One region of the Pseudomonas sp. GL_117 genome, then DNA from elsewhere that is predicted to be linked to it. Evidence: riboswitches for the same ligand, from Rfam matches in the RefSeq annotation. Region 1 holds a riboswitch; the other holds the start of a gene.

Region 1 (7,793 bases):
TACATGTGTAACTGAACCACCGCATTCGCGAGCAAGCCCGCTCCCACATTGGATCTACGTCGCTACTAGATTGCGTTCTTCCAGCAGCTTTACGAAGCTGTTGAGGCTCTGCGACACCGTGCCCCGCCGCCAGATCAGCCAGGTGTGCAGCACCCGGAATTTGTCCGTCAACGGCCACACACTCACCGCCGCAAACCCCGGCATGCTTTCCAACATGCTGCGCGGCATCAACGCCAATCCCGCACCGGCGCTGACGCAAGCCAACATGCCGTGGTACGACTCGATCTCGAAAATCTTCCCCGGCACCGCACCGTCCTGGGAAAACCAACGTTCGAAATGATGCCGGTACGAGCAGTTCGAGCGGAACGTGTAGATATTCTCGCCATTCACATCCTGGCCCCGGGTGATCGGCGCGTGATGCAGCGGCGCGATCACCACCATTTCCTCCTCAAACACCGCCACGCCTTCCAGGGTCGCGTGCAACACCGGCCCATCGACAAACGCCGCCGTCAGGCGCCCCGATAGCACGCCTTCAATCATGGTGCCCGACGGTCCGGTGCTCAGGTCCAGCTCGACCTTGGTGTGTTTCTGGTTATACGCCGCGAGCAACGCCGGGATGCGCACCGCCGCCGTACTCTCCAGCGAGCCCAGGGCAAACGCACCCTGGGGCTCCTCCCCCGCCACCGTGGCACGGGCCTCCTGCACCAGATCGAGAATGCGCCGCGCATAACCGAGAAAATTCCAGCCGGCCGGTGACAAGCGCAGGCGGCTTTTCTCGCGGATGAACAATTCGACGCCCAGGTCCTGCTCCAGTTGCTTGATGCGGGTGGTCAGGTTCGACGGCACCCGATGAATCAACTGCGCGGCGGCGCTGATGCTGCCTTGCTCGGCAACGGCCTTGAAGATTTCCAGCTGCACCAGATCCAAGTCATTCTCCAATCGTGAATGTATTGCTCAATATTATTCAGTTTCCAGAAAAGAACCAGCCCCGTAACCTGAACTCAACTTATCCCTTGCGCAGGACGGTGCCATGAACGCGACTACCCACGCCCTCTCGATCAACCCGGCCAACGGCGAAAAGGTCGGCAGCTACCCGTATGAAAGCGACTCGCAGCTGAACGCCGCCCTCGACCGTGCCACCGCCGCCTTCCGCACCTGGCGCCACCAGCCGCTCAGCCAGCGCGCCGAACGGCTGCTGGCCCTGGCCGCCGCCCTGCGGGAACAAGCTGAAGAGATGGCGCAGATGATCACCCTGGAAATGGGCAAGCCCATCGCCCAGGCCCGCGCCGAAATCGAAAAATGCGCCCAGCTCAGTGAATGGTACGCCGCCCAGGGCCCGGCCATGCTCGCCCCGGAGCCGACCCTGGTGGACAACGGCAGCGCCCATATCGAATACCGCCCACTGGGCCCGATCCTCGCGGTGATGCCGTGGAACTTCCCGGTCTGGCAAGTGTTGCGCGGCGCCGTGCCGACGATGCTCGCCGGCAACACCTACGTGCTCAAGCACGCGCCGAACGTGATGGGCAGCGCCTACCTGATGCAGCAGGCATTCAAAAAAGCCGGCTTTGCTGAAGGCCTGTTCGAAGTGATCAACGTGACGACCGACGGCGTATCCAAAGCCATCGCCGACCCACGCATCGCCGCCGTCACCCTCACCGGCAGCGTGCGCGCCGGTATGGCCATCGGCTCCCAGGCCGGTGCCGCGCTGAAAAAGTGTGTGCTGGAACTGGGCGGCTCCGACCCGTTCATCGTGCTCAACGACGCCGACCTCGACGCCGCGGTGCAAGCCGCCGTGATTGGCCGCTTCCAGAACAGCGGGCAAGTCTGCGCCGCTGCCAAGCGTCTGATCATCGAAGCCGGCGTGGCCGAAGCCTTTACCGCCAAATTCCTCGCGGCCAGCCGTGCCCTGGTGATGGGCGACCCGACATCCGCCGCCACGTACATCGGCCCGATGGCCCGCTTCGACCTGCGCGACGAGCTGCACGGCCAGGTCCAGGCGACTCTTGAAGAAGGCGCGACCCTGCTACTGGGCGGCCATAAAGTCGCCGGTGCCGGCAACTACTATGAGCCGACCGTACTGGCAGGCGTCACCGACCAGATGACCTCGTTCAAACAGGAACTGTTCGGCCCGGTAGCCTCGATCATCACCGCCCGCGACGCCGACCACGCGGTAGCGCTGGCGAATGACAGCGAATTCGGCCTGACCGCGAGCATCTTCACCACCGACGCGGCGAAGGCGCGGGATATAGCCAACCGCCTGGAAACCGGCGGGATTTTCGTCAACGCCTTCAGCGTATCCGACCCTCGGGTGGCGTTTGGCGGGATCAAGAAAAGCGGCTTTGGCCGTGAACTGTCGCACTTCGGCGTGCGGGAATTCTGCAACGCGCAGACCGTGTGGCTGGACCGCAAATAACCCCCCGGCCGGGCTGACACCCTTGTAGTGAGCGGGCTTGCCCGCGCTGGGTGGCGAAGCCGCCCCAAACCCAGGCAACTCGGTCTTTCTGATACACCGAGTTGCTTGGATTTGGGGCGGCTTCGCCACCCAGCGCGGGGCAAGCCCGCTCACTACAAACCGGTGGTCACTGGGTATTGATGAAGTGAAACCGCGCCTGGGCCTTCTCAACCGCGTGGCGCACTTTGTCCTGCTGCGCCTCACTGCCCGCGTAGTAGATATTCATCCCCTGCAAACCGAGGCCTTCGCAGGCGTTCTCAACAACCGCCACGTCGATTGAACTGCGCGCCCCAATGATCAAGAACCCACTGTCGCCCAGGCGCTGGGCGTTGAGCAGTTCCTGCCTGAGTTGGCCGGCATTCGCGCCGCCGCCCAGGACAGTCGCCAGCATGTCGCCGATCACACCATGGCTGGCGATCTTGACGCTGTGCAAACGCACCTTGTTGGCGCCGGCAGGCAGCGACATGACATGGGCAGTGGCGGCCTCGTCGAAAATCTGCGATTCGCTTTTACCCTGGGTCGCACAACCGGCAAGCAGGGTGATCAGGGCGAGGGCGACTAAACGTTTCACTGTATTTTCCTTGTAGGGGGCGGTTCCGTGGCCGCGCATCATAAGAGACACGCGCCCTCACGTCCAAGATCGACTACCATACCGCGCCGGTTCCCCAACGGGACTAATAGGGAATCCGAAGCGCGGCCACCCGCGCCAACCGGAACTGCCCCCGCAACTGTAGGTGCTGAGCCTGCTCCCCACTGCCACTGGACGCTGTCCGGGAAGGCCGGAGCGTGGCGATGACGCATCAGTCAGGAGACCTGCCGGCCAAGCGTTATCACCAACCGGCGGGGTGTCCGGGAAGGGCATCCCTGGCCTGCCGGACCGGCAGCGTTCATGGCTGTATTTCCACTACCGTACCGCCCCAGCTCCCTGTACGGTCCCAACGGAGATTGCCCCATGCTGCCACGCGTTACCGCCCTGCTCACCGGCCTGAGTGTTTGTGCCCTGGCCCACGCCGCGCCGACTGACTACCCGCTGACCCTGGAAAACTGCGGCAGCACCCTCACCTTCCAGCAAGCACCGACGCGCAGCGTGACCATCGGCCAGGCCGCCACCGAGATGCTTTATGCGTTGGGCGTGGGCGACAAAGTGGTCGGCACCTCACTGTGGTTCAACAGTGTGCTGCCGCAGTTCAAGGCACAGAACGAGCGCATCGAACGCCTGGCCAACAATGAGCCGAGCTTCGAAGCCGTGATCGCCAAGCGCCCGCAGTTGGTAGCGGCCGAGCTGGAATGGGTGGTCGGCGCACAAGGCGTGGTCGGCACCCGTGAGCAATTCCACGAGCTGCAGATCCCCACCTACCTGCTGCCCTCCGACTGCGAAGGCAAGGACAACCTGGTGGGCGCCGACGGCACGCGGCTGGAGCCGTTCCGCATCGAGACCATCTACAAAAGCATCAGCCAACTGGCGGCGATCTTCGATGTGCAGGACCGCGGTCAACAGTTGAACGACGAACTCAAGGCGCGCCTGGCCAAGTCCGTCGCCACCGTGCAGAGCAAGGGCCTCAAGCAGGCCAGCGCACTGGTGTGGTTCTCCAGCGCCGAGCTGGCCAGCGACCCGTATGTCGCCGGGCACAAGGGCATTCCCGAATTCATCCTGCAAACCCTCGGCCTGCGCAACGTGGTGCAGTCCGATGAAGAATGGCCCGCCGTGGGCTGGGAAACCATCGCCAAGGCCAACCCGACCTTCCTCGTCATCGCCCGCATGGACCGCCGCCGCTACCCTGCCGACGACCATGAAAAGAAACTCGCCTTCCTGCGCAGCGACCCAGTCACCCGCAACATGGATGCGGTAAAAAACAACCGCATCATCATCCTCGACGCCCTGGCGTTGCAGGCCAGCATCCGCATGTTCGACGGCCTTGAGCAACTGGCCACGGCCATCGACGGCTACGACCTGCCGAAATGATTCGTGCCCTCCTCGCCCTGGCCCTGCTCCTGGCCGCCGTGCTCGCCGGCGTGGCCATCGGCGAAACCGCCATCTCGCCGCAGGTCGTACTTCAGGTGCTGGCCAATAAACTGTGGGGCGCCGGCTACGTGCTCGACCCCATCGACGAAGGCGTGGTGTGGAACTACCGCCTGACCCGCGCACTGGTCGCCGCCGCCTGCGGTGCCGGGCTGGCGACCTGCGGGGTGATCCTGCAATCGCTGCTGCGCAACCCGCTGGCCGACCCGTACCTGCTGGGCATCAGCGCCGGCGCCTCGACAGGTGCGGTGCTGGTGGCGCTGATCGGGGTGGGCGGCGGCTTGATTTCATTGTCGGCTGGCGCGTTTGTCGGCGCGATGGCGGCGTTTGCGCTGGTGATTTTGTTGGCGCGGGCCAGCGGCTCATCCAGCGGCACCGGGCAGATCATCCTCGCCGGCATTGCCGGTTCGCAGCTGTTCAACGCACTCACCGCATTCCTCATCACCAAATCCGCCAGCTCCGAACAGGCGCGCGGCATCATGTTCTGGCTGCTGGGCAACCTCAGCGGCGTGCGCTGGCCGTCGGTATGGCTGGCGGTGCCAGTGGCGCTGGTGGGGTTGGCGGTGTGCCTGTGGCATCGCCGGGCGCTGGATGCGTTCACCTTTGGCACGGATTCGGCGGCGTCCCTGGGCATCCCGGTGCGCCGTGTGCAATTTGTGCTGGTGGGTTGCGCGGCGTTGGTGACGGCGGTGATGGTGTCGATTGTCGGCTCCATCGGCTTTGTCGGCTTGGTGATCCCCCATGCCGTGCGCCTGCTGCTCGGCACCGGGCATTCACGCCTGCTGCCGGCCAGCGCCTTGGGGGGTGCGTTGTTCCTGATTGCCGCGGATGTGCTGTCGCGCACCTTGATCAAGGGCCAGGTGATCCCGGTTGGCGTGGTCACCGCGCTGGTAGGCGCGCCGGTGTTTGCGCTGATCCTGATCGGCCGGAGGAATGCGCGATGAGCGTGCTCAGTTGCCGTGGCCTGGGCTTCAAGGTGCGCGAAGCCGAGTTGCTGCGCGACATTCACCTGGACGTGGAGCTGGGCGAGACCCTCGGTATCGTCGGGCCGAACGGTTCCGGCAAATCCACCCTGCTCAAGCTGCTCGCCGGGTTGCGTACCCCGGCGTGTGGCGACGTGCTGCTGGGCGGCCAGCGCCTCGGGCAGCTGTCGCGCCGCAGCATCGCGCAACAGTTGGCCGTGGTGGAGCAACAGGCCGACACCGATGACGCCATCCGCGTGTTCGACGCCGTGGCCCTGGGCCGCACGCCGTGGCTGTCGGCGCTGAGCCCCTGGTCGGATGCAGACGACGCCATCGTGCGCCAAGCCCTGCACGACGTGGACGCCACCCACCTGGCCCAACGCGCCTGGCGCAGCCTTTCCGGCGGCGAGCGCCAACGCGTGCACATCGCCCGCGCCCTGGCGCAACGGCCGCAGATCCTGTTGCTGGATGAGCCGACCAATCACCTGGATATTCAGCATCAACTGGCGATCTTGAAAGGCGTGCAAGCGCTGCCGGTGACGACGCTGATTGCCCTGCATGACCTGAACCAGGCGCTGACCTGTGATCGCCTGGCGGTGCTGGACCACGGGCGATTGGTGGCGCTGGGCAAGCCGCTGGAGGTACTCACGCCGCAGCGCTTGAAGGACACGTTCGGGGTGCAGGCGCACTACCTCACAGACCCGTTCGACGGCGCGCAGATACTGCGGCTGCGTTCCAACTAAACACGGGGAGTCTAGTGGTGCTTCTTCAGGCCACTACAGCAGCCGCTGCATGTGCGTGGTCTGCCACACCGGATCAGCTTCCACGTCCACCACCGCAAACCCCTGCCGCCGCCAAAATTCGATCGCACCCGGTAGAAACGGATGGGTGTGCAGGTACATCACCTCCACCCCCTGCGCGTGCGCCAGCGCCTCCAGCGCACGGTACAACTCCCTCGCCAATCCAGAACGGCGGAACGCTGGCAGCACAAACAGGCGCACCACTTCCACGGTCCGGCGCCCCTGGTAATCCAACTGGGGAAAACGCCCGTCATAGGGCAAGTAGCCCATCGCGGCAACAATTTCGTCGCCAGCGCGGGCGATCAGAAACCGGCCGCTGCCTTGCACGTAAACCGCCTCGAACTGTGCAAGATCGTTCGGCATACCTGCATCGCTGAGCTTGGGAAACAGCTCGCCACGGGCGTGCAGCACAAAGGCCAGTACCTCGGGAATAGCCTGCGTATCAACCGGCTGGATCAGCATTGTCACGGTTCACCCACGGCGCTTACCGCCTGAATCCGTTGCAGAATCCAAGCCCGGCTGTGCTCCAGCACTGCCGCCCCCACCTCCAGCGGAAAATGAATAAACCCATGCGCCGCCTCCGGCACCAGGTACGCCTCAGCCCCAGGCCAGCGCTCGGCGATCAACAGCGTGTCGTCTTTAAGCGGGTCCAACGTGCCCACCCACATCAACGCCGGCGGCAACCCGTTGAAGTCGCCATACAGCGGTGACAATGGCGCCTGCCGACGTTCTTCATCGCTCAACCCCGGCGTCAGCAGGCGTAGCGCCTCGACCATGCCCGGCCCGTCCAGCAACAAGGTGTGCGGCCCCGCCGCGCGTACGCTGGGCGTGCCGCTCAAATCGTAAACGCCGTAGTACAACAGCGCGCCGCACACCCGCTGGAGCAGCTCTGGCGATTGCTTCAGCGCCAGCAACGTCGCTGCCGCCAGATGCCCGCCGGCCGATTCGCCGACAACGACCACCGGCAACCCGGCAAACTCCTCGGCGCTGAGCAACCAACGCGCCGCCGCCAGGCAATCGTCCATCAAGCCTGCCACCGGCGTGTCCACCGCCAGCCGGTAGTCCACCGACACCACCGCGACGTCGCAGGCATTGACCATGCCGAGGTTGAGATCGTCGTCCATCTGCGCGTTGCCGATCACCCAGCCGCCGCCGTGAATATCCAGCACCACGCCCTTGGGTTTGCCGAGTGGCCGCAGGATACGCACGGGGACGTTGCCGGCGAGCCGGGTTTGCGCCACGGGCGAGCGCTTGAACACCTGACCGGCACGCAACAGCGCCTGGATCAAGCGCGGCGTCACACGGTTGCGGATCTTGAAGCGCGGCAGCCACGCGAGCTTCTTGTTGAAACGGCGCATTTCGGCCAGTTGGGGTTCGCTGGCAGGCCATGGTTTATAGGGCATCAGCGGTTACTGCGCAGGATCGAGAAGTTCAGCGCCGCCGCCACACACAGCCACGCCAGGTAGGGGAACAGGATCAACCCGGTGATCAGATCCAGACGCACCGCCAACACCACCATCGTTGCCACGGTCAGCCACAACACCGCCAGGATCACCATC
Region 2 (7,793 bases), 250 kb from region 1:
CCAATCTGGTGCTGATCCCGGTGGTGGCGTTTTACCTGCTGCGCGACTGGGACATCATGATGGCCAAGATCCGCAGCCTGCTGCCGCGCAACCGTGAAGAGCGCATCGTCTCGCTGGCAGAGGAGTGTCATGAGGTGCTGGGTGCGTTTGTGCGCGGTCAGTTGCTGGTGATGCTGGCCCTGGGGGTTATCTATGCTGCCGGCCTGATGGCGATCGGCCTGGAACTGGGCTTGTTGATTGGTCTGATCGCCGGCCTGGCGGCCATCGTGCCGTACATGGGCTTTGTGATTGGTATCGGCGCGGCGCTGGTTGCCGGGTTGTTCCAGTTTGGTGGCGACCTGTACCCGATGCTCGGGATTGTCGCGGTGTTCATGGTCGGCCAGGCGCTCGAAGGCATGGTGCTCACGCCGTTGTTGGTGGGGGATCGGATCGGTCTGCACCCGGTGGCGGTGATCTTTGCGATCCTGGCGGGCGGAGAGCTGTTCGGCTTTACTGGCATCCTGCTGGCGTTGCCGGTGGCGGCGGTGATCATGGTGCTGGTGCGCCATGTGCATGACTTGTACAAGGATTCGGATGTGTACACGGGGGTCGAAGACCCTGATCTGTAAACGTTGCGTCACAAACCCGGCCTTGGTCGGGTTTGTTGTTTCTGGGGGTGGGGCGTCAAACAATCCGCGCAAAACCGGTAAGTTAACGCAAACCTTTGATTTTGCTTGTGGTCTGCTGCATTGTGCGCCCGGCGTCACGGGTATAAACTTTGCAAACTTTACACAGAGGCCACTAGCGGTTCGTTTGGAGCCGTTCAGTCAGCATGAAACCGATTCAGCTGCCCTTGGGTGTGCGTCTGCGTGACGACGCCACCTTTATCAACTACTACCCAGGCGCCAATGCCGCTGCACTCGGCTATGTCGAGCGGCTCTGCGAAGCCGACGCCGGGTGGACCGAAAGCCTGATCTATCTGTGGGGCAAGCACGGCGTAGGGCGTACTCACCTGTTGCAGGCCGCGTGTTTGCGTTTTGAACAGATGGGCGAGCCGGCGGTTTATTTGCCGTTGGCCGAGTTGATGGATCGCGGTATCGGTATCTTCGACCACCTCGAGCAATATGAGCTGGTCTGCCTGGACGATCTGCAGGCCATCGCCGGCAAGGCGGAGTGGGAAGAGGCGTTGTTTCATCTGTTCAACCGTTTGCGTGACAGCGGCCGGCGCTTGCTGATCGCTGCATCCACTTCGCCGCGGGAACTGCCGGTCAAGCTGGCGGATCTCAAATCTCGCCTGACCCTGGCGCTGATCTTCCAGATGCGTCCCCTGTCTGACGAAGACAAATTGCGTGCCCTGCAATTGCGTGCCTCCCGTCGCGGTTTGCACCTCACCGATGAGGTCGGGCACTTCATTCTGACCCGCGGCACCCGCAGCATGAGCGCGTTGTTCGATTTGCTCGAACAGCTCGATCAGGCCTCTCTGCAAGCCCAGCGCAAGCTGACGATTCCTTTCCTCAAGGAAACCCTCGGCTGGTAGCCAGCCCTTTGTTTTCGCGGCTTTCGGCAAATTCCAGGCGCCAGAAAACCTGCGTTTGGGCCGGGTTGGCCACGCAAATCGGTTGCATAGGGTGTTAAGGGCTTAGATGTCATCGTCCAAACAAGAAGTCACATAGATCACGATTGAATTTGCAAATCGATCTGATAGCGGGCATAGTCTCGGCTTCTTTACACATCAGCCACGGTCGTGCCCATGCTAAATCGCTTCGCACCCCTCGTGCCTCTCGCACTCGTTACCCTGTTGTTTGGTTGCGCCTCCCACCCTCAACAGGTGGCCGAGCAGCAAAAACCTCAGGTTCAAAATCAGGCAAAATTCGTCGCTGCACAGTCTGCTTCTGTTTATGAAGAAGAGCTGGCGACTGAAAAGGAACTGGGCGCCTTCTCCGGCAACAAGCCTTACCAGCTTCCAGTCCTGGCCGACAGCATTCTCGAACGCGGCATGTCCCTGATCGGTACCCGTTACCGTTTCGGTGGTACCTCTGAAGCCGGTTTCGACTGCAGCGGCTTCATCGGCTACCTGTTTCGTGAAGAAGCTGGCATGAACCTGCCGCGCTCCACTCGCGAAATGATCAACGTGAATGCACCGTTGGTCGCACGCAACAACCTCAAGCCCGGTGATCTGCTTTTCTTTAGTACTGCTGGCCGTGGTCGCGTAAGCCATGCCGGTATCTACCTGGGCGACAACCAGTTTATCCACTCCAGCAGCCGTCGCAGTGGCGGTGTCCGAGTCGACAACCTGGGCGATAGCTACTGGAGCAAAACCTTCATCGAAGCCAAGCGCGCACTCGCCATGGCCCCGACGACGGTTACCGCTAGCAAGTAAACTTAAAGTGATACTTGAAGTTTGACGTGTAAGCGCTAGAATCCCTGGATATTGTTGGAAACCGTACGCGCGAGCTCTGCTTGCGCGTTCTGGTTTTCAGCGTTCGGCAGCGAAAGCCGCATCCAGACCAGGATTGTTCTGCACATGTCGACCTCGGCCCGCCTGATTCTTATTGTTTGCGCCGCGCTCCTCAGCGCCTGCGCCAGCCGTCCACCGCCCGCTCCCGTAGCGGTGAAGCCCAAGCCGGTGTTCAACTATTCCACCCAGAATTTCTCGCCTGTCGCCGAAGACGTACTCTTTCGCGCGCTCGGCCTGGTCGGTACGCCTTATCGCTGGGGCGGCAACACGCCGGACTCAGGCTTTGATTGCAGTGGCCTGATCGGTTTTGTCTACCGCGATGCGGCCGGCATTTCCCTGCCACGCACCACCCGCGAACTGATCGTGATGCGCGCCCAGGATGTGAGTGAAGAGAATCTGCAAACCGGTGACCTGCTGTTCTTTGCCACCGGCGGCGGCTCACAGGTCAGTCACGCCGGCATCTACGTCGGTGAAGGCCGTTTCGTCCACGCGCCGCAAACCGGCGGCACGGTGAAGCTGGACACCTTGTCCAAGGCGTATTGGCAGAATGCTTACCTGAGCGCCAAGCGCGTATTGCCAGGGAGTCTGGCACGTAATCCCTGAGCTGACAGAGATCTGAGTGTGGGAGCGGGCTTGCTCGCGAAGGCGCCGGATCAGACCACACATCTGTGACTGACACACCGCCTTCGCGAGCAAGCCCGCTCCCACATGGGGTTTGTGGTGGACTGAAGCCTACCTACTTAGCTGCTGAAACCCGCCACACCTTATTTCCCACGTCATCCGCCACCAGCAAATCCCCCTGCTGATCAATCACCACGCCCACCGGCCGGCCCATGGCTTTCTCGTCTTTGTCGAGGAACCCGGTCAGCACATCCACCGGCTGTCCCTTGGGCTGGCCAGCCTCGAACGGTACGAAGATCACCTTGTAACCACTGTGGGGCTTGCGATTCCACGAACCATGCTGGCCGATGAATGCGCCATTCGTGAAAGGGGCGGGCAATTTGCTGTTCTCGGCAAACGTCAGTCCCAGCGAGGCGGTATGCGGGCCTACGGCGTAGTCTGGTGCAATCGCCTTGGCCACCAGGTCGAGGTTTTGCGGATTGACTCGCACATCCACATGCTGCCCGTAGTAGCTGAACGGCCAGCCATAGAAGGCGCCATCCTGAACCGAGGTGATGTAGTCCGGCACCAGGTCGCTACCGATTTCATCGCGCTCGTTCACCGCCGTCCACAGCTTGCCGCTTTGTGGTTCCCAGGCCATGCCGTTAGGGTTGCGCAGGCCCGAAGCGAAAATGCGGTGCTGGCCGCTGGCGCGGTCCACTTCCCAGATCGCCGCCCGGCCTTCTTCTGCCTGTAGGCCGTTTTCCCCAACGTTGCTGTTGGAGCCTACGCTTACGTACAGCTTGCGGCCGTCTTTGCTCGCCACCACGTTCTTGGTCCAGTGGTGGTTGATGCTACCGCCGGGTAGGTCGACCACCTTGGTACCGGCTGCCTTGATCGCGGTTGCTCCCGGTTGGTAGGGGAAGCGCAGCAGCTTGTCCGAGTCCGCCACATACAGATCATTGCCCACCAGGGTCATGCCGAAGGGCGAATTGAGGTTTTCAAGAAATACTGTCCGGGTCTCGGCGATGCCATCGTGGTCGGCATCGCGCAGCAACGTGATGCGGTTCGGGCTAGGCACGCCCGCACCGGCTCGGCCCATGACCTTTTCCATCACCCAGCCACGAATGCCCTTTGAGTCATCGGGTTTGGGCGGCGCATTGGTTTCTGCCACCAGTACGTCGCCATTGGGCAGCACATACAGCCAGCGCGGGTGGTCCAGGCCCTCGGCAAACGCCGCCACCTGGGTGCCCGCGGCGGGAGTTGGCTTCGCACCCGCAGGCCACCCTACGGCTGGTGCGATGTTTACCGTGGGGATCAGGGTCTTGTTCGGCTCCGGTAGCTTGGGGGAAGGCCCGGTTCCGTCAGACACTTGCAAGGTCGAACTTTCACCGCAGGCGGCGAGGGCGCCTGCGAACATGATCAGTAGGGCAAGTCGGGTCTTGTGCATGTTTTTCTCCTGGGTACCTGCAAGGGTAGAGGCATGCAGCGGTCCGATGGTTCAAGTGCGAAGCCGGCTTTAATTGACGCTCCACCCCCAACCCTCTACCCTTCGCGACTTGTTCCAGGTGCTCTGTGACCCACGGGTCGACCGAGTGAAACAGGGAAGCCGGTGAGTGAGCGCACTTGTACACAGTGCTGCCGCGATCCCGGCGCTGCCCCCGCAACGGTAAATGAGTCAAGACCCTGCTTTCTGCCACTGTATCGCCCCGCGATATGGGAAGGCGCAGCGTCGGCGATCGCCACTCATGAGCCCGGAGACCGGCCTGAAACATCCAACAGCATCACGGTGGGCGATGCTTGGCTGTCTGTTTTGTCTTTTTCCTGCCCGCCGTTTTTTGTCCAGCCCCAACGGAGAGCTGCCATGACCGATTCCCCTGAACGCGACGAACGCCACCTGGCGCGCATGCTGCGCAAAAAAGCCGTGATCGACGAGCGCATCGCCAACTCGCCCAACGAATGCGGTTTGCTGCTGGTGCTCACCGGCAACGGCAAAGGCAAGAGCAGTTCTGCGTTCGGCATGCTGGCTCGGGCCATGGGCCACGGCATGCAGTGCGGTGTGGTGCAGTTCATCAAGGGGCGCAACAGCACGGGCGAAGAGCTGTTCTTCCGCCGCTTCCCTGAGCAAGTGCGTTTTCACGTCATGGGCGAAGGCTTCACCTGGGAAACCCAGGACCGCCAACGTGACATCGCCGCCGCCGAAGCCGCCTGGGCGGTGTCCCGCGAGCTGCTGCAAGATCCCGCCATCGGCCTTGTCGTCCTTGACGAACTGAACATCGCCCTCAAACACGGCTACCTCGATCTGGACCAAGTGCTCAGCGACCTGCAAGCCCGTCCGCCGATGCAACACGTGGTGGTCACCGGCCGTGGCGCCAAGCCCGAGCTGATCGAAATGGGCGACACCGTCACCGAAATGGGCATGCTCAAGCACGCGTTCCAGGCCGGTATCAAGGCACAGAAGGGCGTCGAACTTTGAATCAGCCCCGTCATTGCCCGGCCGTCTTGATCGCCGCACCGGCATCCGGCCAGGGCAAAACCACCGTCACCGCCGCGCTCGCCCGTTTGCACCGCAACCTGGGACGCAAGGTGCGCGTGTTCAAATGCGGGCCGGACTTTCTCGACCCGATGATCCATGAGCGCGCCAGCGGTGCGCCGGTGTATCAATTGGACATGTGGATGGTGGGAGAGCAGGAAAGTCGTCGCCTGTTGTGGGAAGCCGCCGGCGAGGCTGACCTGATCCTCATTGAAGGCGTGATGGGCCTGTTCGACGGCACGCCATCCAGCGCTGACCTGGCGCGCCACTTTGGCGTGCCGGTGCTCGGTGTGATCGACGGCACCGCCATGGCCCAGACCTTCGGCGCCCTCGCGCTGGGCCTGGCGCGTTATCAGCCGGACCTGCCGTTCGCCGGCGTGCTGGCCAACCGCGTAGGCACGCTGCGCCACGCACAATTGCTCGAAGGCAGTCTGACCGAAGGCCTGCGCTGGTACGGCGCGCTGTCCCGCGAGACCGGCATCGAATTGCCCAGCCGCCACCTGGGCCTGGTACAAGCCAGCGAACTGAATGACCTCGACCTGCGCCTCGACGCCGCCGCCCAAGCCCTGGGCAGCAGTTGCGAAGTCGCATTGCCGCCGCCGGTGACGTTCGCTGCGCCGCAGATCATTGAGGCCGAGCCGTTGCTCAACGGCGTGCGCATTGCCGTGGCTCGCGACGAAGCCTTCGCCTTCACCTACGGCGCCAGCCTCGACCTGTTGCGGGCGATGGGCGCCGAATTGCACTTCTTCTCGCCGATCCACGACCGCGAATTGCCTGACGCCGACAGCCTGTATCTGCCGGGTGGTTACCCGGAATTGCATCACCAGGCGCTGTCGGAAAACACCGCGATGCTCGATGCGATCCGTGCTCATCACGCTGCTGGCAAACCGCTGCTCGCCGAGTGCGGCGGCATGTTGTACCTGCTGGACTCGCTCACCGATGTCGACGGCCAGCGTGCCGAGTTGCTCGGTCTGCTGCAGGGCGATGCCGTGATGCAAAAGAAACTGGCCGCCCTGGCCCTGCAAAATGTCGAACTGCCGGAAGGCACATTGCGCGGTCACACCTATCACCACTCCCTGACCAGCACCGACTGCACGCCGATTGCCCGTGGCGTGAGCCCCAACGGTGGGCGTGGTGCCGAGGCGGTTTTCCGACAGGGGCGGATGACGGCTTCCTACGTGCACTTTTATTTTCCGTCGAATCCGGCGGCGGTGGCGGCACTGTTTGCGCCGGACCGGGAGGGTGCCATCGCAGGCAAGCCCGCTCCCACAGGGGATCGCGTCGAAACCCAATCCAATGTGGGAGCGGGCTTGCCCGCGAAGAGGCCATGACCGACAACGCCTTCCCTGAGGCCGACCGCCAGGCCGTCTACCGCGCCATCGCCGAACGCCGCGACATGCGCCACTTCAGCGGCGGCACCGTCGCGCCTGAACTGCTGCAGCGCCTGCTCCAGGCCGCACACCAGGCGCCCAGCGTCGGCCTGATGCAACCCTGGCGCTTCATCCGTATCAGTGACCGCCAACTGCGTGGGCAAATCCAGCAACTGGTGGAAGAAGAACGCATCCGCACCGCCGAAGCCCTGGGCGAGCGCTCCGACGAATTCATGAAGCTCAAGGTCGAAGGCATCCACGATTGCGCCGAGGTATTGGTAGCAGCGCTGATGGACGACCGCGAGCGCCACATCTTCGGTCGTCGCACCTTGCCGGAAATGGACATGGCCTCGCTGTCCTGTGCAATCCAGAACCTGTGGCTGGCTGCCCGCGTCGAAGGCCTGGGCATGGGCTGGGTCTCGCTGTTCGAGCCCCAGGCCCTGGCCGACCTGCTGGGCCTGCCGCCCGGCGCCAAACCCCTGGCTGTGCTGTGCCTGGGCCCGGTCGCTGCGTTCTACCCGGCACCGATGTTGCAACTCGAAGGCTGGACCGAGCCGCGGCCGCTGAGTGACATGCTGTACGAAAATTCTTGGGGAGTGAGTCAATGAGTGTGGCCTTGCTGTGTGTCGCCGCAGTCGCGCTGGATGCGCTGCTGGGCGAACCCAGGCGCTGGCATCCGCTGGTGGCGTTCGGCAATTTCGCCGGGCGCATCGAGCAACGCTTCAACAGCGGTGGCCGGGGCTGGCGCAGCCATGGCGTGACCGCGTGGTTTATCGCCGTGGTGCCGTTGACCCTGCTGGCCACCGCTTTGTCGTGGGCACCGTATATCGGCTGGATCTTGGAGATCCTGGCG

Evidence for each region. Region 1 has a riboswitch for cobalamin ahead of AC3ISR_RS18940 (ABC transporter substrate-binding protein). Riboswitches for the same ligand answer to the same signal wherever they lie in the genome.
Region 2: linked by a shared signal. The riboswitch ahead of cobO (cob(I)yrinic acid a,c-diamide adenosyltransferase) and the one ahead of AC3ISR_RS18940 (ABC transporter substrate-binding protein) in region 1 are both predicted to bind cobalamin.

What each region holds. Positions count from the first base shown of each region.
Region 1 is NZ_CM174418.1:4,179,097-4,186,889, forward strand. It holds gene ptrR (putrescine utilization regulator PtrR) at 55-927, opposite strand; gene AC3ISR_RS18930 (aldehyde dehydrogenase family protein) at 1,031-2,413, shown strand; gene AC3ISR_RS18935 (hypothetical protein) at 2,580-3,023, opposite strand; cobalamin riboswitch at 3,094-3,287, shown strand; gene AC3ISR_RS18940 (ABC transporter substrate-binding protein) at 3,405-4,415, shown strand; gene AC3ISR_RS18945 (FecCD family ABC transporter permease) at 4,412-5,416, shown strand; gene AC3ISR_RS18950 (ABC transporter ATP-binding protein) at 5,413-6,177, shown strand; gene AC3ISR_RS18955 (GNAT family N-acetyltransferase) at 6,211-6,696, opposite strand; gene AC3ISR_RS18960 (alpha/beta hydrolase fold domain-containing protein) at 6,699-7,637, opposite strand; gene tspO (tryptophan-rich sensory protein TspO) at 7,637-7,793, opposite strand, start outside.
Region 2 is NZ_CM174418.1:4,433,824-4,441,616, reverse strand. It holds gene AC3ISR_RS20130 (AI-2E family transporter) at 1-608, shown strand, start outside; gene hda (DnaA regulatory inactivator Hda) at 812-1,516, shown strand; gene AC3ISR_RS20120 (C40 family peptidase) at 1,730-2,359, shown strand; gene AC3ISR_RS20115 (C40 family peptidase) at 2,504-3,040, shown strand; gene AC3ISR_RS20110 (PQQ-dependent sugar dehydrogenase) at 3,174-4,487, opposite strand; cobalamin riboswitch at 4,587-4,821, shown strand; gene cobO (cob(I)yrinic acid a,c-diamide adenosyltransferase) at 4,902-5,513, shown strand; gene AC3ISR_RS20100 (cobyrinic acid a,c-diamide synthase CobB) at 5,510-6,901, shown strand; gene bluB (5,6-dimethylbenzimidazole synthase) at 6,898-7,548, shown strand; gene cbiB (adenosylcobinamide-phosphate synthase CbiB) at 7,545-7,793, shown strand, end outside.